Regions from separate parts of the Mesorhizobium sp. J8 genome, predicted to be linked through region 2. Evidence: predicted binding sites of a transcription regulator. Region 2 holds the regulator's gene; each other region holds the start of a gene.
The links. Region 2 encodes PhoB, which activates phosphate uptake and scavenging genes when phosphate is short. Its sites were predicted from a motif close to TGTCATNNANCTGTCAT; they were not measured.
Positions count from the first base shown of each region.

Region 1 (7,729 bases), 3.1 Mb from region 2:
CGCAGCCTGGGCTTTGCCCTCGACGATCAGGCGGCGCTCGATGCCGCCTTCTCGGGCGCCGACAGCGCTTACGTGATGATCCCCTTCGATGTCACCGCGCCCGATCTGCATCGCTTTGAGGACGATGTCGGCGCACGGCTGGCCACCTCCATCGCCAAGGCAGGCCTGCGCCGGGTCGTGCTCCTCAGCGGCCTCAACGCGCATCTCAAGATGGGCACCTCGCTTGGCGCTGCGCTGATGGAAGAGCGGCTCGCAGCGCTGGACCTGGAGGAACTCGTCTATCTGCGCGCCTCCTTCTTCATGGAGAATTTCGTCAAGGGCATGGGCTTCGTCGAGCAGGCGGCGTCCGGCGTCTTCGCCTCGCCCTTCCGTGGCGACCTGCCGATGCCGCTGATCGCCGCCAAGGACGTTGGCGAGCGCGCCGCCGAGCTATTGATCGCCGAGCATTTCCCGGTCCGGCGCGTTGTCGAATTGCACGGCGGCGGCCGCTACACGCTCGAACGGGCCACCACGATCCTGGGCCGGGCGATCGGCAAGGTTGTCACCTATCATCAAGCGCCGTTCGCCGATGCGCGGGCCGGCATGGTCGCCAATGGCATATCGGCGAGTTTTGCCGATGCGCTGGGCGAAACAGCGGCAAGCTTCAATCGAGGCGAGCGCTGGGCGCTGGAAGCCCCCTCTGCCGAAAATGCCACGCCGACAAGCTTCGAAGCCTGGGCGCAGGCTTTCGCCCGTTCGCGCGCCGCGGCCTGAGCCTTCACAGGCAGCCAATTCCTAACGAGGGAGACCGGACATGAAAAAGCTCATCCTGCAGATGCAGATGTCGGTCGACGGTTTTGTCGGCTCCGACGAGGGCCATCGCTGGCAGCTCTGGGAGTGGGGCGACGACAGCGCCTGGGACGAGGGGCTTAAGCAGGACTTCAACGCCGTCTTCACGACCGTCGACACTATCCTCTTGAGCCGCAAGATGGCTGAGGAGGGCTATCTGACCCATTGGGGCAATGCGGCGAAGAAATATCCGCAGGATCCCTTCTATGCCTTCGCACGACGCATCGTCGAGGTCGAGAAGGTGGTGGCGAGCGACAAGCTCGAGGCTTCGCGCTGGGAGCGCACGCGGGTCGTGAGCGGCGACCTGCCGCGCGAGGTGCAAAGGCTGAAACAGGGCGAGGGCGGCGACATCGCCGTGTTCGGCGGGGCCGGCTTTGCCTCTGCGCTGATCGCCGCCGGCCTCGTCGACGAGTTCCAGCTCTTCATCAATCCGGCGGTGCTGGGCAGCGGCCGCCGCGTCTTCGGCAAGGGCGGCTTTGGCAGGTTGAAGCTCCTCGGCTCGAAGCCCTATGCTTGCGGCATGGTGGTGAGCCGCTACGCGCCGGAGCGATGAGAGGCGGCAATCGAGACCGTGCTACGCTGATTCAATCCGGCAGCGCGCCCTGCTAACTGCCTGTTTGGCCCGGGCTTTCTCGGATCGGCTGGGAGCCTCTTCCGGTGACCAGCCGCAGGTGGCCGGCTGGCCGACCGCGGCCAGGCTGCATGATCGTTGCCCGCGGCGACGAACCAGCGGGCCTCACGCGATGTCAGGCCGATAAGCACCCGGCCGGCATATTCCGCCGGCGCCCCATTGCCCGCATCGAACATCGCCCAGCTGCTCCCGGGAGGCTCCTGCACCGCGACGAACCTCATCGGAGACTCCATCCGTGAAGAGACGGGCAAGATAGCAGGCGCGGCTTGGCGTCCCTATGACGTGGCTCACATTGGCACACATTTGCGGTGGATAGCAGAGTTCCGGGCGGGAGCAGACTTTTATGCCGCCTTGGCGGTCGTTCACTGCCCCGCCTGATCGGCGTCGGTCAGCGTGCCGAGGAAGGCGACGATGTCGTCGATCTCGGCGTCGGTCAGCGCCGGCTTGTCGCCGGGTTTTCTGCCGTTGAACGGCGGATCGGTGTTGAGATTCGGCCAGTAGGCTTTTGGCAGGTCGTCGAATTTGTCGACCGTGCCGTCGGCCTTTTTCGGATACCAGCGCGCGGGATCGCTGTCGCGGCTGGCGTAGAAGGCGACCGCCTCCCGCAGCGTGTGGAAATAACCATTGTGGAAGAAGCTCTTGCGCAGCGCCACGTTGCGCAGAGTGGACGTCTTGAACAGGCCGCAATAGTCGGCGCGGCCCTTGAAGTCGGTGCGCAGCGGACCGCACAAGCCGAGGTCGACATAATTCGGATCGGCATTGGCGGGGATTGCCGGATTGCGCGGCACGGCGATCGCGATCAGGCCGTAGTCGGTGAATTGCGGCGGCTCGCCGTCATTGGCCGGTTCGCTCAAATGGCAGCTCGCGCAATTGCCCTTCGCCTCATCCTCGAACAGCATGCGGCCGCGCAATTCCTGCGCGGAAAGCTGTGCCTTGCCGGCGAGGAAGGCGTCGTAGCGGCTGGAATAGGGATAGAAATCGGCGCTGCTTTGCTCGAAGGTGCCGAGCGCTTCCAACGCGGCGTCGAAGGCGTCCTGCGGATGATCGAAGACATCGGCGCCGAACGCTGCCTTGAAAGCGTCGGCATAGGGCGCCTTGCGCAGGCTGGCGACCACGGCGCCCTCATCCTTGTTGCCCATCTCGAAGGGCGACAGCAGTGGAATCCTCGCCTGGTCCTTGCCGTGGTCGGCGCGGCCGTCCCAGGTCAGGCCTCCGGTCGGGCCGTTGTCGACGCTCTCGTCGCCTTCGTCCTCGGAGTCGTAGAAATGTTCGGTGAAGGCTGGCGCCTGCAGGTAGCGCAGCGACGGCACGGCGCGAACGCCGGGTCGGTCGAGATTGGCTCCGCCCATCTCGACCGGCGAAGCCGAGGCCGGCCCGAAGGCGTGGTTGGGATCATGGCAGGACGAGCAGGCCTGCTTGCCCGAGGCCGAGAGAGACGGATCGAAGAACATCTGCCGCCCCAGCGCCGTCAGCGCGTCGGCGCGGGCATAGGCTTCCTGGCGCGACATCGGGCCGGGATGGACGCCGGAAGGTTCCGCGGTGTTGGCAGGTGCGGTCAGGCCGACGATCGAAGCTGCCAGAAGGGCGATCGCGCGGTTTTTTTTCCGTCCCAACGTCTGCGGCGACATCGTTGATTTCCCTCGCCCGGTTTCGTTCACGACGTAAGGCCCGATTTTCGCGACGTAGGGATCAAGTGCAACGGATTGATGACTGGCCGTCTCGCTCACGAAACCGTGTTCGGACGCGACAGAACTGTCACATAGGTGACAAGGCGCCGAAGTAGCTGGGCATCAATGCAGCTGCATTCCTGCATTGCCGTCCTCCAGCCATTCCCAAGCCACGAGGCATTTCCCGATGACCCGAACCTTTCTCTCACTTTGCCTCGCCTCCACGGCGCTGGCATCGTTCTCCGCTGCTGCCCAGGCGGCTCCTCCCGGCTATGACAAGATCGACACCGTCGTCGTCATCTACGCCGAGAACCGCAGCTTCGATAACCTCTATGGAGGCTTCCCCGGCGCCAATGGCCTGGCTAACGTTTCGCCCGAGCAGGCGCGCCAGCTCGACCGCGACGGCAAGCCGCTTTCCGAGCTGCCGCCGGTCTGGGGCGGCTTGACCGGAAAGGGTGTGACGCCGGCGGTGACGGAAGCGCAGAGCGCGCATCTCGCCAACGCGACCTTCGCCATCGACGATCCCAAGGGATTCAACGAGGGTACCAGCGTCGTCACGCACGATCTCTGGCACCGCTTCTACCAGGAACAGATGCAGATCGACGGTGGCCGGAACGACAAGTTCGTCGCCTGGGCCGATTCCGGCGCGCTGGTCATGGGCCATTACGACGGCTCCAACCTGCCGATGTGGAACGTCGCCAAGAAATATGTGCTGGCCGACAATTTCTTCCAAGGCGCCTTCGGCGGCTCCTTCCTCAACCACTTCATGCTGGCTTGCGCCTGCGCACCTTATTATCCGAATGCCGATACCAGCCCGGTAAAGGGCCAGATCGCCGCCGTCGAAGCGGATGGCGTGACGCTGAAGCCGGCCGACAATTCGCCGGCCTCTGCGCTGAGCGGCGTGCCGAAATTCGCCAGTGACGGCGCCATCACGCCCGACTTCTATGCTGTCAACACCATGCAGCCGCCTTACCAGCCGAGCGCCAACAAACCGGCCGAGGGCGGCGACAAGGCGCTGGCCGACCCGGCTGCACCCACCACGCTGCCGCCGCAGCACGAGATCACCATCGGCGATCTATTGTCGCTGAAGGGCATTTCCTGGGCCTGGTATGCGGGCGCCTGGCAGGCGGCGCTCGACGGCAAGAACGCGACGCCGGTGCCGAACTTCCAGTTCCACCACCAGCCCTTCAACTATTTCGCCGCCTATGCGCCGGGCACCGCCGCGCGGGCCGAGCATCTCAAGGATGGCGGCCTCGACGGCGTCGAGTTCATCAAGGCGATCGACGACGGCAAGCTGCCGGCCGTCACCTTCTACAAGCCACAGGGCAACCTCAACGAACATGCCGGCTATGCCGATGTGACCTCGGGCGACCAGCACCTGGCCGACCTCGTCGCGCATCTGGAGAAGAGCCCGCAATGGGCGCATATGCTGGTGGTCATCACCTATGACGAGAATGGCGGCTTCTGGGACCATGTCGCGCCGCCCAAGGCCGACCGCTGGGGCCCAGGCAACCGGATCCCGGCCTTCATCATCTCGCCCTATGCGAAGATGGGCATGGTCGACCACACGCAGTACGACACCACCTCGATCCTGCGCTTCATCACCAACCGTTATGACCTGCCGGTGCTGCCCGGCATCGTCGCCCGCGACAAGGCGCTGCGCAACAACGACCAGCCGCCGATGGGCGATCTGACGGCGGCGCTGGATCTGACGAAGTAGCGTTTCAGGACTTGGACTCCTCGCTCATGAAATGGGGAGAGGGGTCCGCGAAGCGGGCGGAGAGGGCGCCTTCGTAGAGGCGCTCCCCGTCTCGGCTTCGTCGAACCACCTTTCCCCATTGCATGGGGCGAGGAAACGCCATTCGCCTACGGCCTGCGTCGGCGATTGCCTCAGTGAATTCACGTCCGCTATTGATGCTCATCCCGATCGGACGGAGATTATACGATGGCGGAACTGAAGGTCAGAACCCGCAACGCCGGCGCGCTTGCCGTCTTGCCGCCGGGCGGCCTGCCCACGGTGACGACGCCCACCGGCGGCATGGTCGATGTCGTCACCCAGGTGAGTGCTCCGGGCTTCAGCCCACTCGACCTGCTCTATGCCTCCTCGGCCGCCTGCATGGTGCTCAGCGCCCGCATCGCCGCCACCCGCCTGGGTCTCGCCGACCGGCTCGGCGAGGTGAAGGCGGGGGTCACCGGCGACAAGGCGAAGGACGAGCCCTCGCGGGTCGAAACCTTCCACGTCAAACTGGAAATCACCGGCGACCTCGATACAGCAACGAAGCAGCGGATAATCGCCGACGCCGAGGACATCTGCACCGTCTCCAACACGCTGCGCGGCGCGCCCGCGCTTCACGCGACGTTGGGGTGAGGGCGATGGCGCATCTTTCGCCGATCGACTACGCGACCGCCTCGGACGACATCCGCGCGGAGCACGACCGCGAGCTGGCGCTCCGCGGCCGCATGACCAACATGAAGCGCATCCTGCTCCACTCGCCGGCCGCGCATCGCATCTACGCCGAATGGTTCACGCTGCGTGACCTTCTCAAGCCCACGCTCGACGACCGCGCCATCTGGCTGTTCTCGAAGGCGATCGCCGAGACGATGCGCGCCGAGATCCCCGTGACCTTCTTTCGTCGCGCATTGATCCAGAGCGGGCTCGATCCCGATGCGATCGAGCCGACGGTCGACGAAGCGCTGTTGATCAAGTTCGGGAAGGTCGTCGCGGCGAACGCCAACGCCGTCCCCGACGAGACCTGGGCCGCGCTCAAGGCGCGCTATGACGAGACGCTGCTGGTCAACCTCACCGCCTTCGCCGGCATCATGGCGGCGACCTGCGTGTTCACCAATGCGGTGAAGGTGGACCTTGATCCGGAGCTGGAGAGGTATCGCAGAAAGGGTTGAGGCCGAAATCCTTCGCGCCCCCCTCTGTCCTGCCGGACATCCACAAGGGGGGAGATTGGCTGTCGTTGCCGCTTTCGCCAATCGCCAGCGTCGCAAGAAAGAGCGCCGCCGCCCAAGCTGCCAATCTCCCCCCAAGTGGGGGAGATGTCCGGCAGGACAGAGGGGGGCGCTGTCCCTCCAGCTTCTCCAATGGATCTCACTCACCTCCGCAGGAATCGGGTGGCAGATGCACATCCTTCGCCCCACTTTGATGGCAAGCAAGGAGGCGCACCCATGACCATCCATTCCCTCGACACCAAACGCGCCAGCCGCTCCGCTGAAGCCCGCGTCGCCGCGCAAGACTGGCGCAACCTCGTCTCTGACCTCAACGCCCATGGCTCAGCCGTCATGCCCGGCCTGCTGTCAGCGGGAGAATGCGCCGACATCGCCGGCCTCTATCCGCATGAGGAGCATTTCCGCAGCCATGTGGTGATGGCCCGCCATGGCTTCGGCAAAGGCGAATATCGCTATTTCAAATACCCGTTGCCTGACCTGATCGAGGGTCTGCGCTCAGCCCTCTATCCGCGCCTTGCCACCGTCGCCAATGATTGGAACGAGAAGATGGGCGTGGCGCTTCGCTATCCCGCCGATCACGCCGCCTTCCTGAAGCGCTGTCATGACGAAGGCCAGACGAGGCCGACGCCGTTGCTTCTCCAATACGCTCCCGGCGACTTCAACTGCCTGCACCAGGACCTCTACGGCGCGCTCGCCTTTCCGCTGCAGGTGGCGATCCTGCTGTCCGAGCCCGGCGAGGATTTCACCGGCGGCGAGTTCGTGCTCACCGAGCAGCGCCCGCGCATGCAAAGCCGCGCCGAAGTGGTGCCGCTCAAGCGCGGCGACGCGGTGATTTTTGCCGTGCATAACCGGCCGGTGCAAGGCAGCAAGGGGTACTATCGCGTCAACCTACGCCATGGCGTTAGCCGGCTGCGGTCGGGGCGGCGGCATACGGTGGGCATCATCTTCCATGATGCGCAGTGAGTAGGCAGTAGGGGAGTAGGGCAGTAAGGCAATAGGATTTGCGGCTACGGTGCGATCAGGGGTTCCCTTATCCTCCGTATTCCCCTATTGCCCTACTCCCTTACTGACTTACTCCCCTAAAAACATGATCCGTCTCGAAAATATCGGCAAGCAGAACGGCCGACAGATCGTCTTCATCGAAGCTTCGGCCGCCTTGCAGAAGGGCGAGAAGGTCGGGCTGGTTGGCCCGAACGGCGCCGGCAAGACGACCTTATTCCGCATGATCATTGGTCAGGAGCAACCCGACGAAGGCCAGGTCTCGGTCGATCGCGGCGTTACCATCGGCTATTTCAGCCAGGATGTCGGCGATATGGGCGGCTTGAGCGCCGTCGCCGAAGTCATGGAAGGGGCCGGGCCGGTTAGCGCGGTCGCCGCCGAGATGCGTGAGCTCGAGCACGCGATGGGCGATCCCGAGCGCGCCGACGAGATGGACGCCATCATCGAGCGCTACGGCGAGTTGCAGCATCGTTTCGAGGAACTCGACGGCTATGCGCTGGACGGCCGCGCGCGCGAGGTGCTGGACGGCCTCGGCTTTTCGCAGGAGATGATGGACGGCGACGTCGCAAAACTGTCCGGTGGCTGGAAGATGCGCGTCGCGCTCGCCCGCATCCTGTTGATGCGGCCCGACGTCATGCTCCTCGACGAG
Region 1 is NZ_AP024109.1:2,573,282-2,581,010, forward strand. It holds gene MJ8_RS11935 (NmrA family NAD(P)-binding protein) at 1-753, shown strand, start outside; gene MJ8_RS11940 (dihydrofolate reductase family protein) at 794-1,381, shown strand; gene MJ8_RS11945 (cytochrome-c peroxidase) at 1,822-3,087, opposite strand; gene MJ8_RS11950 (acid phosphatase) at 3,314-4,846, shown strand; gene MJ8_RS11955 (OsmC family protein) at 5,072-5,494, shown strand; gene MJ8_RS11960 (hypothetical protein) at 5,500-6,027, shown strand; gene MJ8_RS11965 (2OG-Fe(II) oxygenase) at 6,301-7,044, shown strand; gene MJ8_RS11970 (ABC-F family ATP-binding cassette domain-containing protein) at 7,169-7,729, shown strand, end outside.
Region 1: MJ8_RS11950 (acid phosphatase) is a predicted target of PhoB. The motif match lies at 3,155-3,171, and genes of this name have one in related genera.

Region 2 (7,729 bases):
CCGTTGCGGGCATCGAACAGCGCCTGCGTCGAACGGAGCAGCGACAGATGCAGGTCCATGCGGCTTTCGATGCGGCTCAGCGCGTCGTCGGCCGTCCCCTCGAACTTGATCCGCGCCGCCTCCTGCGTGGCGAAATAGGCGAACCCCGCCATGGTCAGGCTGATCAGCGCGACGGCGACAAAGGCAACGATCGGAAACAGCTTCTTCAAATCAAGGATGCGGCCCGTGGACGGTTGGCAATCTTTATGGGCAAGTCTCCGCGTCAACACAATGGCGCGGTCAAATCATCGCGGCGGCTGGCACATCATGCAGCTGTTAATTAGCCGGCTACCCGTTAGGCTTCATGCCGCTATCTTCAGCGCGCCTGGGCCCGGAATCGCCCCTGGCGGGCATTTGCCGAGGATAATCATGCCGAGCACCTCGTCCTGGGTGACATCGGTCGTGCGCGCCGTGCCGACCACCTGGCCGTTCTTCATCACACAGACCCGGTCGGCGAGCTCGAAAACATCATGGATGTCATGGCTGATCAGGAAGATGCCGATGCCGTCGGCCTTGAGCTGCTTGACCAGCTCGCCGACCTGCGCCGTCTCCTGCGGGCCGAGCGCCGCGGTCGGTTCGTCCATGATCAGGATGCGGGCGTTGAACAGGATCGCGCGTGCGATCGCCACCGACTGCCGCTGTCCGCCCGACAGCTTGATGACCGGCTCCTTGAAGCGCTGGAACCGTGGATTGAGCCGGCCCATGACCTTGCGCGCCTCGGCTTCCATGGCGGCATCGTCCAGCGTGCCCCAGCCGGTCATAAGCTCGCGCCCGAGGAAAAGATTGGCGGCGGCATCGACATTGTCGGCCAGCGCCAGCGTCTGGTAGATCGTCTCGATGCCGTATTTCTTGGCGTCGCGCGGGTTGGAGATCGAAGCCTCCTCGCCATTGATGAAGATCTGTCCGCTGTCGCGCTTATAGGCGCCGGACAGGATCTTGATCAGCGTCGACTTGCCGGCGCCGTTGTGGCCGAGCAGCGCCATCACTTCGCCGGGGAAAAGATCGACCGATGCATCGTCGACGGCGCGGATGCCGCCGAAGGCGATCGAGATGTTGCGCATGTCGACCAACGGGACGCCGGCGGGAGCGGATTTCTCAGCCATGTTGGATCTCTCCCTGATCAGACGCGTTTGCGATAGAGGGTGTCGAGCCATACCGCGATCACCAGCACGGCACCGACGACGATGCTCTGCAGCGGCGAGTCGACGCCGAGCAGCACCATGCCGGACTGCAGCGATTGCATCAGCAGCGCGCCGAGCATGGCGCCGAGCACGGTTCCGGAACCGCCGGCAAGCGACGTACCGCCGATGACGGCGGCGGCAATGACCAGCAGCTCGTCCAGCGTGCCGAGCGCATTGGTCGACGAATTCTGCCTGGCCGACGAGATCGCCGCCGCGATCGTCGCCAGCACGCCCACGATCATGAACACCTTCATGGTGATCCAGCGCGTGTTGATGCCGGCGAGGTTGGCCGCTTCCGGATTGCCGCCGATGGCGAAGACATAGCGGCCGAAGCGCGTGCGCTTGGTGACGAAGGTCATGATCAGGCCGACGGCGACCGCCATCAGCACCGGAATGGCGATGCCATGCGCGATGAACAGCCCGCCCTCGGGGACGGTGATGTTGTTGGCGGCGGCGTAGCGGTTCACGATACCGACCGGCCAGGGATAGGAGTTGGCGAGCCAGACGGCGCCCAGGATGATCGCGCAGGTGACCGTGGCGAGCAGCGTCTCGGCCCAGACCGGACGTAGCGGGAAACGGAAGCGCTTGCGCTGCACGCGGCCGTTATAATGCATGAAAATGACCGCAAGGCAGGCGACGATGCCGACGACCCAGCTCCATTTGGCGCCGATCGAACCCGCCGGGCCGCCGCCCATCAGCTGGAAGGTGGTGTCGAGCGGCGCCACGGTCTGGCCGCTGGTGACCCACCAGGCAGCGCCCCGCCACACCAGCAATCCGCCCAGCGTGACGATGAAGGCCGGCACTTCGAGATAGGCGATGATGAAGCCCTGGAAGGCGCCGATGATGAGGCCGAGCGCCAGGCCGATCAGCAATGCCAGGACCCATATCCAGGGATTGCCCAATTCGAGCCCGACGAAGCGCACCAGGAAATGCACTTGGGCAAAGCCCATGATCATGCCGATCACCCCTTCGGCCGATCCGACCGACAGGTCGATGTTGCGCATGACGATGACCAGCACCATGCCGGAAGCCATGATCGCCACGGCCGACGTCTGCACCGACAGGTTCCATAGATTGCGCGGCGTGAGGAAGGTGCGGCTGTCGAAGTCGAGCGGATTGACGCCGAGCCGCAGGCTGGAGATCACATGCAGCCCGACCCAGATCAAGAGCAGCGCGCCGATCATGCCGAGCATGCGGGTGTCGAGCTCGGTCGCCTTCAGGAACCGGGCGACGGCGCCCAGTTCCGACGCGCGCGCGGTGTCGGCCGGTTGCGTGGACGTCGTGTCGGTCATGATTTCCTCCCGCCGGCTTGCCCGTCTGCGGGTGCCGGAGCAAGCCTAGAAGCTATCCGCTAGAGGCGGAACGGCAATCTTCGAGAAAACGCCGCGGCTTTAAAGCAATCCCAGGAAAAGTGCGTAGCGGTTTTCCGTCCGGGATTGCGGCAACAAAGAAATGGAGCGGTTCGATGAACCGCTCCAGGCGCGGCGCAAGGTTTTTGGTCCAGTGTCGGCAAAGCTCAGTCGCAGACCTTGACGCTGCCAGCGGGCACGCCCGCACAGACTTCGTCCTTCTTGATCCAGCCGGCGTCGATGACGACGTTGAGATTGTCCTTGGTGATCGCGATCGGGGTCAGGAACAGCGACTTGACGGTGTTGCCGCCGGGCGTCGTGAAGTCCTTGGCGCCGGCGATGTCGCCCATCTTCTTGCCGTCCGCGAGCTGCGAGGCGATCTCGGCGGCGTTCTTGCCGAGCTCGCGCGCGTCCTTCCACACCGACACGGTTTGCGTGCCGAGCGCGATGCGGTTGAGTGCCGCGTGGTCGCCGTCCTGACCGGAAACCGGAACGGTGCCGGCCAGGCCCTGTGCTGTGAGCGCAGCGACGACGCCGCCGGCGGTGCCGTCATTGGCGGCCACGACCGCGTCCACCTTGTTGTCGTTGGCGGTCAGGAACTGCTCCATGTTCTTCTGCGCGTTGGCGGGCAGCCAACCGTCGGTGTAAGCCTCGCCGACATTCTTGATCTTGCCGCTGTCGATCGCTTCCTTCAGCACTTCCATGGAGCCCGAGAACAGGAAATCGGCGTTCGGATCGGAACCCGAGCCCTTGATGAAGACGTAGTTGCCTTCGGGCTTGGCCTTGAACACCTCGCGGGCCTGCATGCGGCCGACTTCCTTGTTGTCGAAGGTCAGGTAGAACACGTCCTTGTTCTCGATCAGGCGGTCATAGCCGACGACCGGGATGCCTTCGTCGAGCGCCTTCTGCACCGCCGGGCCGATTGCCGAGGCGTCCTGCGCCAGGATGATCAGCGCGTTGGCGCCCTGCGAGATCAGGCTTTCGACGTCGGTCAGTTGCTTGCCGGGATTGGACTGCGCGTCGGCCGAGATATACTTGTCGCCGGCGGCCTCGATGGCCTTCTTCATCGCCGCTTCGTCGGTCTTCCAGCGCTCTTCCTGGAAATTCGACCACGACACGCCGATGACCTTGTCCTTCGCCTCGGCGACCGACGCCAGCGTCAGCGACATGGCAACGCCCGCCAGAATGGCGGCTGCGAATTTCTTCATGATATCCTCCCTGCGCCCCGTGCGGCGCGACCCAAACTGGCCCGAAGGCCTGCACAGAGGCTTTTTTTCGAGCCTCAAAAAAATAGTGATCCAGCAAAACGACGCTGTCAACTGCGATTCTGATGGGTTTTGATGGGTGCGGACATTTTTTTCGACATTCGCAATAAATAATGACATGAACCCCGGCTTCTGTCACAATCCCTAGCGTGTCAGCGACAGGCCATGGCATCATCACAAGGCCGCGATGACGCGGGAGGAACGTGCGAGACAATGTCGGTCGGGATCCGCCACGACGATTTGCGCCGGCGCAATCGCGCCATGGTGATTTCGGCCGTGCGCCGCGCCGGCCAGCCGTCGCGGACGGAGATCGCCGCCACCACCGGGCTCAGCCACTCGACCATTTCGGCGATCTCCGCCGATCTGATCCAGGAAGGTATCCTCACGGAAAGCAAGGCCAGCGAGCCGACGGCGTTGAAACGCGGCCGGCCGCAGATCGGCCTGGCGCTGAACCCCGAAGCCGCCGCGGTGCTGACGGTGGTGCTTTCGCTGAACTTCCTGTCGGTTGCCGTGATCGACTATGCCGGCCAGGTGGTTGCCGAGGAACAGCTGCGCCTGGACACGCTCGTCATGCCTCGCGACGAGCTGATCGGCGAATGCTTGGCGATCGTCCGGCGCCGGCTGCAGGATCCCGACCTCGACGTGGGCAGCGTCGCCCGCATCGCGATGGGCATCCAGGGCATCACCGATTCCCATTCGCGCGCCATGCTGTGGTCGCCGATCACGCCGCTGACCGATATCCCGTTCGCCGACCTTCTCGAGACGGAATTCGGCATCCCCGCCACCATGGAGAACGACTGCAACATGATGGCGGTGGCGCTGCAATGGCGCGATCCCGACCGCTATCGCGACGACTTCATCGCCATCCTCTTGTCGCATGGTATCGGCATGGGTCTGGTGCTGAAGGGCGCGTTGTTCACCGGCACGCATTCCTCCGGCGGCGAGTTCGGGCACATGATCCACCGTCCCGGCGGCGCGCTTTGCCGCTGCGGCCGGCGCGGCTGCGTCGAGGCCTATGCCGGCAATTACGCGATCTGGCGCAGCGCCATGGGCATAAGCGAGGATGCCGCGCCGACCGACGTCGGCGACGCCGACATGCGCGCGCTTGCCGCAAAGGCCCGGCAACAGGACGGCCCTGAGCGGGAGGCTTATCGCCGGGCCGGCGAAGCGCTGGGCTTCGGCCTTGGCAGCCTGTTCGCGCTGATCGACCCGGCGCCCGTCGCGATGGTCGGCGTCAGCGCGGCCGCCTTCGACCTGATCGAGCCGGCGCTGAGGAAGGCGATCGCCCAGACCGCCGGCGGCCAGCATTCGGAATCGATCTCCTTCGACACCGAGCCGAACGAGCTGCCGCTGATCCGCGAAGGCTGCGCCATGCGCGCGCTGACCTTCGTCGACCAGGAAATCTTCGCGCCGGGCATGCAGGCGCGAGCGGGCAAGCACGTCGCATAGGCGCAAGGGATATGCTGAGATTCAGGTCAGGCCGAGTCGAGAATGGTGGATTCCGAGAACCGGAACGGAGCGTACTTTTGGGTACGTGAGTACCGGAAGCGCAGGAAGCTGCCATTCGCAGGCCGGCCTCACCTGAATATCTGCATATCCCTAGTCCTCGCGGATGGCATAGCCCGCGCCTCGGATGGTGCGTATGACGTCCGGCATGCGGCCGTTGTTGACGGCCTTGCGCAGCCGCCCGACATGGACGTCCACCGTGCGCTCGTCGATATAGATCGTCTCGCCCCAGACATTGTCGAGCAGCTGGCTGCGCGAGAACACGCGGCCGGGGTGGCGCATCATGAATTCGAGCAGCCGGAACTCGGTCGGGCCGAGCCTGATCTCGCTCTTCTTGCGGTAGACGCGGTGCGATTCGCGGTCGAGCACGATGTCGCCGACCTTGAGCACGCTGGACAGCACCTCCGGCTTGGCGCGGCGCAGCAGAGCCTTGACGCGCGCCATGAACTCCGGCGTCGAGAACGGCTTGACCAGATAGTCGTCGGCGCCGGTGGACAAACCTCGAACCCGATCGCTCTCTTCACCTCGCGCGGTCAGCATGATGATCGGCAGCCGCTCGGTCTCGGGCCGCATCCTGAGACGCCGGCAGAGCTCGATGCCGGAAACCGCCGGCACCATCCAGTCGAGCACGAGCAGGTCGGGAACGTTTTCCTGAAGGCGGATTTCGGCCTCGTCGCCGCGGGTCACCACTTCCACCTGGTAGCCCTCGGATTCGAGATTGTAGCGGAGCAGCACCCCCAGCGGCTCCTCGTCCTCCACCACCATGATGCGTGGCGCGATCATCGGGGTAACCTTTTCGTCAGGCAGCCGGAGCCGACATTGCCGTCTCGTCCTGCTTCGGACGGTTGGCGGGCAATTGCGTGCCGGTCAGCACATAATAGGCGTTCTCGGCGATGTTGGTCACATGGTCGCCGATGCGCTCGAGGTTCTTGGCGCAGAACAGAAGATGCGTGCAAGCGGTGATGTTGCGCGGATCCTCCATCATGTAGGTCAGCAGCTCGCGGAAGACGGCCGTGTATTTGACGTCGATGCGCTCGTCGTCGTTGCGCAGTCTGGCCAGCGCCGTGGCATCGCCCACCGTATATTCCTGGATCACGCCCTGGACCTGGATCAGCACCATCTGCGCCATGGAATCGATCGAATGCGTGAGGTCCCGCGGCGCGGCGCTGACGCCGACCGAGCCGACGCGCTTGGCGATGTTCTTGGCGAGATCGCCGATGCGCTCGAGGTCGCCCGCCATGCGGATCGCTCCCACCACGCTGCGCAGGTCGTCGGCCATCGGCTGGCGCTTGGCGATCAACGTGATGGCGCGGTCGTCAAGCTCGCGCTGTCTCGCGTCCATGATGGCGTCGTCGGAGACGACGCGCTGCGCCAGCGCGTTGTCGCTTTCGAGCAGCGCCCTGGTCGAGGCGCCGACCATCGAGGCGGCGAGGTCGCCCATGTCGTTGATGAGCCGGCTGATCTGCCTCAGATCCTCGTCGAAGGAGGCGACGGTATGTTCGGCCATGATGATGTCCTCGTATGTGCTTAGCCGAAGCGGCCGGTGATGTAGTCCTGCGTGCGCTTCTCGCGGGGCGAGGTGAAGATCTTCTCGGTCCGGTCGAACTCCACCAGTTCGCCCAGATACATGAACGCCGTCTGCCGCGACACGCGCGCCGCCTGCTGCATGTTGTGGGTGACGATGACGATCGTGTAGTCGGCCTGCAATTCGTCGATCAGTTCCTCGATCTTGGCCGTCGACAGCGGATCCAGCGCCGAGGCCGGCTCGTCGAGCAGGATGACCTCGGGCTTCACCGCCACGGTGCGGGCGATGCACAGGCGCTGCTGCTGGCCGCCCGAGAGGCTCTGGCCGCTGGCGTTGAGCTTGTCCTTGACTTCGCTCCAGAGCGCGGCGCGCTTCAGCGCCGACTCGACGCGGTTGTCCATCTCGGCCTTGCTGATCTTCTCGTAGAGCCTGACGCCGAAGGCGATGTTCTCGTAGATCGACATCGGGAACGGCGTCGGCTTCTGGAACACCATGCCGATCTTGGTCCTGAGCAGGTTGAGGTCCTGCGAGCGGTCGAGGATGTTCTTGCCGTCGAGCAGCACCTGGCCCTCGGCGCTCTGTTTCGGATAGAGCTCGTAGATGCGGTTGAGCACGCGCAGCAGCGTCGACTTCCCGCAGCCCGACGGGCCGATGAAGGCCGTCACGCTGCGCTCGGGCAGGGACAGGTTGATGTCCTTCAGCGCCTTCGACTGGCCATAGTAGAAGTTGAGGTTCTTGACCTCGATCTTGGCCTTCTCGACGGTCGTGTCGGGTGCGTTCAGGTCGGTGGACAACATCGGTTTCATCTGTCCTCTCTGCGTCCGGTTAGGCTGCGGGCGAAGATGCTCAGCCCGAGAACCGTCA
Region 2 is NZ_AP024109.1:6,159,886-6,167,614, forward strand. It holds gene MJ8_RS29435 (CHASE domain-containing protein) at 1-209, opposite strand, end outside; gene MJ8_RS29440 (ATP-binding cassette domain-containing protein) at 342-1,142, opposite strand; gene MJ8_RS29445 (sugar ABC transporter permease) at 1,160-2,512, opposite strand; gene xylF (D-xylose ABC transporter substrate-binding protein) at 2,737-3,777, opposite strand; gene MJ8_RS29455 (ROK family protein) at 4,048-5,283, shown strand; gene phoB (phosphate regulon transcriptional regulator PhoB) at 5,434-6,123, opposite strand; gene phoU (phosphate signaling complex protein PhoU) at 6,140-6,847, opposite strand; gene pstB (phosphate ABC transporter ATP-binding protein PstB) at 6,868-7,671, opposite strand; gene pstA (phosphate ABC transporter permease PstA) at 7,668-7,729, opposite strand, start outside.

Region 3 (7,729 bases), 2.9 Mb from region 2:
CCGGACGGATACCGCAAGCCGTTCCTGAATATCGAGCAGCAGCGCCGCTATCGCTACATCGTCTCGCTGGAGGGCAACGACGTCGCGACGAACCTGAAATGGATCATGAGCTCCAATTCGCTCTGCCTGATGCCGGAGCCGACCTACGAAACCTGGTTTGCGGAAGCCCGGGTCGAGCCCAACGTGCACTACGTGCCGCTGCAGCCGGATTTCTCCGACCTTGTCGACAAGGTGGCCTATTTCGAAAAACATCCCGCCGAGGCGGGCCGGATAACCGCCGCCGCCAATGCCTATTGCCGCCAATTCGGCAATGAGCAGGAGGAGCAGGCGATCTCGCTGCTCGTCCTCTACAAATATTTCGTGCTGAGCGGACAGATTAAGCCCGACGCGGAAGTCTGGCGCTACATCGCAGGCTGACCATCAGTCAAATGGCGCTGCGGTCGAGCACCTGATCGGCCGGCCCGAAACGGTCCCGGGCCGTGAACTGCTGGTGCCAGTAAGGATAGAGCACCGGCGGCCGGCTGACGGCGTCGAGGCGCTGCCTTTCTTCCTCGGAGAGCGAAAGGTTGGCCGCGGCCAGGTTGTCCTTGAGCTGCGTCTCGTTGCGCGCGCCGATCACCAGCGAACTTACGGCCGGACGGTCGAGCAGCCAGGCAAGCGCGACTTGCGCTCCCGACACCCCTCGCGCGTTACCGATGTCGGTGAGCGCGTCGACGATGCGCCACAGGCGGTCCTCGTCACGGATCGGCGGCTCCTTCCACCCGCCGAGCTGGCGCGCCGTCGGGCTGTCGCGGTGGTATTTGCCGGAGAGCAGCCCGCCCGCCAGCGGGCTCCAGACCAGCACGCCGAGGCCCTGGTCGACCGAGATCGGCAGCAGTTCATACTCGGCCTCGCGCGCTTCCAGCGTGTAGTGGATCTGCTGGGTGACGAAGCGGGCCTGGTGGCGGCGGTCGCTTACGGCAAGCGCCTTCATCACCTGCCAGCCCGACCAGTTGGAGCAGCCGATGTAACGGATCTTGCCCTGATTGACCAAGGTGTCGAGCGCCGCGATGGTCTCCTCTACCGGGGTAAGCCCATCCCATTGGTGGACGAAATAGACGTCGATGACATCGGTCCTGAGCCGCTTCAGGCTCTTTTCGCATTCACGGATGAGATGATGTCGCGACAGACCCTCGTCGTTCGGGCCTGAGCCTATGCGCATGCGCGCCTTGGACGCGATCAGCACATCGTTCTTGCGCTTGCCGCCAAGCGCCTCGCCGATGATCTCTTCCGACAATCCGTTGGAATAGACGTTTGCCGTGTCGATGAGGTTGATGCCGGCATCGATGCAGGTGTCGATGATGCGCCCGGCCTCCGCCAGGTCGGAATTGCCGACAGCGGCGAACGGACCGGTGCCGCCGAAGGTCATGGTGCCAAGCGTCAACGTCGAGACTTTTAAGCCGGATCGGCCCAGCGTGCGGTATTCCATGTCTGTCCTCGCGATTTTGTTTGAAGAAGCGCCGTGGTGAGCGCCCGGAAGAGGTGAGGGGATTTGTAGGACAATTCCTGCCGCTTGTCGCCCCGCTATCGATACGGGTCGATCACATATCTTCTATGTCGATGCTCGCCGCCGGCCGATTGCAATAAAACCGTCACCGCGCCTCTGTATCTCAGTCGGCTCAAGGAATGTCCGTCCGGAGCCGGCGCGGATTCCGAGGCGATGATGGCTGACAGGCAGACGGAGCTGCGCGATGAATGACTCGAAACCGAATTCCGGGGCGAAGGACTGGCTCGAAGCCGAACTTGAGGACACGCTCGACGAGGACTATGAACTGGAGCTTTCCGAACCGGCGCTCTCGCTGGAGATCGCCAAGATCTACAAGAAGTCGCACCCGCCTTCCATCGAGCGGATGACATATTTCCGCGAGCTGCTCAGGCTGCAATCCGAGTTGATCAAGCTGCAGTCATGGGTCGCCTACCACAAGAAGAAGCTGGTGGTGGTCTTCGAGGGCCGCGACTCCGCCGGCAAGGGCGGCGTCATCAAGCGCATCACGCAGCGGCTCAATCCGCGCATCGCCCGCGTCGTGGCGTTGCCGGCACCGACGGAGCGCGAGAAGTCGCAATGGTATTTCCAGCGCTACGTGCCGCATCTGCCGGCGGGCGGAGAGATCGTGCTGTTCGACCGCTCCTGGTACAACCGGTCCGGCGTCGAGCGCGTGATGGGCTTTGCCACGCCGGATCAGGTCGAGGAGTTCTTCCACGACGTGCCGGAATTCGAGCGCATGCTGGTCCGCTCCGGCATCACGCTGGTGAAATACTGGTTCTCGATCACCGACGAGGAGCAGCAGATGCGCTTCCTGATGCGCATCCACGATCCGATGAAACAGTGGAAATTGTCGCCCATGGACCTGCAGTCGCGCGTGCGCTGGGAGCAATACACCAAGGCCAAGGAAGAGACCTTCGCCCGCACCAACATCAAGGAAGCGCCCTGGTTCATCGTCGAGGGCAACGACAAGAAGCGCGCGCGGCTGAACTGCATCGACCATCTGTTGCAGCAGATGCCCTACGAGGAAGTGCCGCATGAGGAGATCACGCTGCCGGAGCGTGTCTTTAACCCGGACTACGAGCGCCAGGTGCTGCCGCGCGAGCTTTACGTGCCGCAGAAGTATTGAGCACTTTTCCTTCTCCCCGTTCCACGGGGAGAAGGTGCCCGAAGGGCGGATGAGGGCAGCGCCGGCGCCGGCGATTGAGCTGCAATTCGTCGCGCAGGCGGAATACCATGGGTAGCCCGTCGCTAATCTCCGACCGGCAGCGCTGCCCTCATTGCCCTGTCGGATTGCTCCCCGTGAACAGGGAGAAAGAGCTGTAACTACACCCGCCCGATCATCACATGCGTTGCATCGGCGGTCGCCACTTGCCCGGTGCAACGGTATCCCCGCTTCAGCATGTCGAGACCGGCGAACAGATGCTCGCCCGAGCCGAGCAGGACAGGCGAGATCGCCAGATGCATCTCGTCGATCAAGCTCTCCTGCAGATATTGACGGACGGTCGAGACGCCGCCGCCGACGCGCACGTCCTTGCCGCCGGCGGCTGCCTTCGCCTGCTCGAGCGCCGAATGGATGCCTTCGGTGACGAAGTAGAACGTTGTGCCGCCATCCATCTCGATCGGCGCGCGCTTGTGATGCGTCAGAATGAAGGTCGGCACGTGATAGGGTGGGTTGGGGCCCCACCAGCCTTTCCAATCGTCGTCCGGCCATTCGCCGCGGCTCGGCGCGAACATGTTGCGGCCGAGAATCCAGGCGCCGACATTCTCGAAGCTGCGTACCGCAAAATCGTTATCGGTATCCGTCGTCCCGCCTTCCTTGCCGATCATCTGGTGGAACGAGCGGGTCTTGATCATCCATTTGTGCAGGTTTTCGCCGCCGACGCCGAGCGGGCTGGAGAGGCTCTGGTCGGGGCCGGCGCCGTAGCCGTCGAGCGAGAGCGTAAAACAATCAACACGGAGCTTGGACACGGTTTCCTCCTGATCAGTTGTGATATGCAAGCGGAATAGCTTAACTGATTGCATTTTGCAATCAGTATTCTATCGGGCAAAAAAATCCGGCCGGCAGAGTGGCCGGCCGGTTATCCAACAGCATCAGATCAGTCGGGGGCTTATCCCTTCAGCATCTGCGCCACCACCGGCGCGAAGTAGGTCAGCACGCCGTCGCAGCCCGCCCGCTTCAGCGAAAGCAGCGATTCCAGCATCGCCTTTTCGCCATCGATCCAGCCATTGGCGGCGGCTGCCTTGATCATCGAATATTCGCCGGACACCTGGTAGGCGAAAGTCGGCATCTGGAGCTCGTCCTTCAGCCGGCGGATGATGTCGAGATAGGGCAGGCCGGGCTTGACCATCAGCATGTCGGCGCCTTCGGCGAGATCCTGCTCGGCCTCGCGCACCGCCTCGTCCGAATTGGCGTGGTCGATGTAATAGGTCTTTTTGTCGCCCTTGAGCAGGCCAGCGGTGCCGACCGCCTCGCGATAGGGGCCGTAGAAAGCCGAGGCGAACTTCGTCGCGTAGGACATGATCGCCACGTCCTGGAAACCGTTGGCGTCGAGCGCGTCGCGGATGGCGCCGATGCGGCCGTCCATCATGTCCGAAGGCGCGATGATGTCGGCGCCGGCCGCCGCCTGGATGACGGCCGCGGCGGCGACCTGCTCCACCGTCTCGTCATTGACGATGATGCCGTCGCGCAGGATGCCGTCATGGCCGTGGCTGGTGAACGGGTCGAGCGCGGCATCCGTGATGATGCCGATCCCCGGCACCGCGTCCTTGATGGCGCGTGTGGCGCGGTTGATGATGTTGTCCGGGTCGAGGATATGCGAGCCGGTCTGGTCGCGCAGCGCAAGCTCGACATTGGGGAAGGTGGCGATGGCCGGAATGCCGAGCTTGGCTGCGCGCTCGGCCTCCTTCACCGCGAGGTCGACGGAGAGGCGATAGACGTCCGGCATGGCGGCGATCGGCTCGCGCGTATTCTTGCCGTCGACGACGAAGATCGGCCAGATCAGGTCGTTCACCGAAAGCTGGTTCTCCTGCACCAGCCGGCGCGACCAGTCGGCCTTGCGCATGCGCCTGAGCCGCCGGCTGCCGGTGATCTCGTCGACGCTGCGCGCGCCGGCAGGCTTTGCGGGGGTGAATTTGTTCATGGCCGAAACTCTCTTTTGGGCCGGCTTTTACCACGCGTCTCCATCGCTGACCAATGCGACACGATTGTGCCAGCGACGAAGCGCGAGGTCCTCACCCGTCAGGGCGGGGAGAGGTGTCCGCAAAGCGGACGGAGCAGGGCGGAAAGTCTTCCAATATGAGGGCCTTTGCCGACGGAATCGGCGCCTCCTCTCTGTCTCGGCTTCGCCGAGCCGCCTCTCCCCACTTCGCGGGGCGAGGAAACTCAAGGCGCCCCGTGCCCCGACAAGATTTGCGCCGCGCCCCTGACCGCAACCCGGAAGGCCTCGTCGAAGCTGACGCCGCGCGCCTGCCAGCGATAGGTCTTGCCGCGATCGGCCAGCCGCCAGTCGGCGATCCAGCCCAGGTCTTTGTCGCTCCACACGATGCTGCCGGCGAGCGCCCGGGCCGCTCCCGTTTTCTTCGCGAGTTTGTCGAGCCTTGTCATATCGGCTTCTGAAAGCGCCTTGTCGCCAAGGCCGCCAAGCTGCCCGGCCTTGGGAAAGATGAGGCGCATCAGCAACGGACCACTCGCATTGGCGAAGGATTCGCGCATCGCCTTGCCCTGATCCTCATCAGCCGTCAGCACGAAATGCCGCGCCCCCTGCTCGACGGTCATGAAGACGGCGATCGGTGGCCGCTCGCCGAGCCATGGCCTGCTGCCGAGCTGCGCCAGGAGCTTGTCGACGACGGCAGGCTTGTAGAGGCAGGTCAGGTCGTGCGGCCTGTCATGCGTGCCTTGCTCGTCATGGATCGGGATGCCCTCGAGCCGGTCATGGTAGCGAAAGGATTGGACGAAGTCGGCCGCCTTGTCGCGCAGCGCCAGCATCTCCGTCTTCTGCGTCAGCCGCTGGTCGCCCGAGACCTTGACCAGCACCTTGTCCAGGCAATCCTTGAAGCCGATCTGCCGGTTTACCTCTCCGGTGCCGGTGACAATCGTTTGCGCCTGGTAGAGCTCGGCGATTGGCGCGGCGCGGACAGGCAGTCCTAGGCACAGGAGACCGGCCAATCCAACCACGAAGCGGGAAATTCCAGGCATGTCGATCTGCTCGAAAACCGGTCGGACGCGGGCGAGGTGCTTTGCCGGTTACCTAACATCTGGCGCGGCCGCCCGCCAGCGCAAGAGCCGCCGCCCCGGAACCACTGCCATTGACGCGTCCGCATGCCGCCTTTAGCACTTCTCTCCCCCGGCGGGCGGAGAGAAGGATTCTCTGGTGATGGATTTTGGCGGAGGCGACGAGATCCGCTTCGAGCGGCTGGGCAGGGCGGGCGTGGTCACGTTGACCCGGCCGAAGGCGCTCAACGCCGTCACGCACAACATGGTCAAGGCGCTCGGCAAGGCGTTGGACGCCTGGGAGCAGGATCCGGGCATCGGCGTCGTCGTCGTCAAGGCCGAGGGCAGGGCGTTTTCCGCGGGCGGCGATATCCTGCACATCTATGAGGCGGGCCGCGCCGGCAAGCCGCCTGTCGAGTTCTTCGCCGACGAGTACCGGCTCAATGCCCGTATCGCCCGCTTCAAGAAACCTTACGTCGCGCTGATCGATGGCATCGTCATGGGCGGCGGCGTCGGCATTTCCTTCCACGGTTCGCACCGGGTGCTGACCGAGAACGCGCAGTTCGCAATGCCGGAGGTGGGTATCGGCTTCTTCCCGGATGTCGGCGCCAGCCACTTGCTGCCGAACCTGGGCGGCTCCTTCGGCATGTATCTCGGACTGACGGGAAACCGCATCCGTTATGGCGACGCGCTGTGGTCGGGGCTGGCCACGCACACCATCAAGGCCGACGACCAGGCGGGTTTGCTCGACGAATTGGCGACGAGCGGCGATGCAAACGCGGAGCTGCGCGATTTCTTCGTGCCCGCCAAACGAGAGACCGAGCGGCAGGACCTGGAGGCGATCGCGCGCCATTTTTCGCAGAGCTCGCTCGCCGGCATTATCGACAGCCTGGAACGGGCAGGGGCTGAAGATGCCTTTGCCGCGAAGACGCTGGCGACGCTGAAAACCCGCTCGCCGACCAGCCTCAATGTCGCTTGGCGCCAGATCAGCGCGGGATCGACGCTGACGATGGACGAATGCATGAAGATGGAGTTTCGCATCCTCAACCGCATGCTGGCCGGCCACGATTTCTACGAAGGCATCCGCGCCGCCATTATCGAGAAGGGGTCGCGGCCTCAGTGGCGGCCGGCGGGCCTCGATGACGTCGGCGCGGCCGACGTCGATGCCTATTTCGCGCCGCTCGGGGATAAGGAGCTCGCCCTGTGAGCGAGGTCACCTCCAGGCGCGTGGTGCTGCAGCCCTCGACCACCGAGGTCATCTTCGCCTGGTTCCAGCGCGTCATCGCCGGCTACTGCCTTCTGTTCGGCATCCTCTACTGGATCCGCCTGATCGGCATCTATCCTGGTGCGCTATGGCGCTTCGATCTGATGCCGGTGCACTGGCAGGTGGCGGCGGCGACGCTTGCCGTCTTCTTCCCCTTCGCCGCGGCGGGCCTCTGGATGCTGGCGTCCTGGGGGCCGGTGATCTGGTTCATCTGCGCGATGACCGAGACGGTGATGTATGCCGGCTTCCCGGATCTCTTCGGCCACCGCCTGCTGATCGTAGTCTCGCACGCCTGCGTGGCGCTGCTCTATATCGTCTTCCGCGTGGTCATCTGGCTGCAGAAGCGCCAGCTCCGGCAGTAATGCATGTCGCCCGAAAGTGAGCAGCGGTTTCGGGAGAACGACATGCATCAAAAACAAAGCCTAAAGCGCGTCGCCTGGATCCGCTTCAGCGCGACGAACTTTAGATTGCCGGGCGGCTCGAGGGGCCTAGAATCGGGATTGGCGATTGCCCCAGAACCGTTGGCTAAATCTTTAGGTTAATTGTTCTTGCTCGGGTGACCGATCGTTAAGCGTCTTCCGAAACCTCTTACCGGTAAGCTCTTGTTAGCCCTGGCGTTTAAGTCGAATTTTATGAGTATTCGATAGTGTCGCGATCAAGGTGAAAAACAAAAAATCACCAAGGCGACAAACGAGAGGCAAAGACAATGATCAATTCGCGTCCGGCGGCG
Region 3 is NZ_AP024109.1:3,261,205-3,268,933, forward strand. It holds gene MJ8_RS15535 (glycosyl transferase family 90) at 1-417, shown strand, start outside; gene MJ8_RS15540 (aldo/keto reductase) at 425-1,468, opposite strand; gene ppk2 (polyphosphate kinase 2) at 1,731-2,651, shown strand; gene MJ8_RS15550 (dihydrofolate reductase family protein) at 2,849-3,493, opposite strand; gene hemB (porphobilinogen synthase) at 3,634-4,665, opposite strand; gene MJ8_RS15560 (DUF2066 domain-containing protein) at 4,908-5,720, opposite strand; gene MJ8_RS15565 (enoyl-CoA hydratase/isomerase family protein) at 5,899-6,942, shown strand; gene MJ8_RS15570 (DUF6163 family protein) at 6,939-7,361, shown strand; gene ldtR (transcriptional regulator LdtR) at 7,706-7,729, shown strand, end outside.
Region 3: ppk2 (polyphosphate kinase 2) is a predicted target of PhoB. The motif match lies at 1,619-1,635, and genes of this name have one in related genera.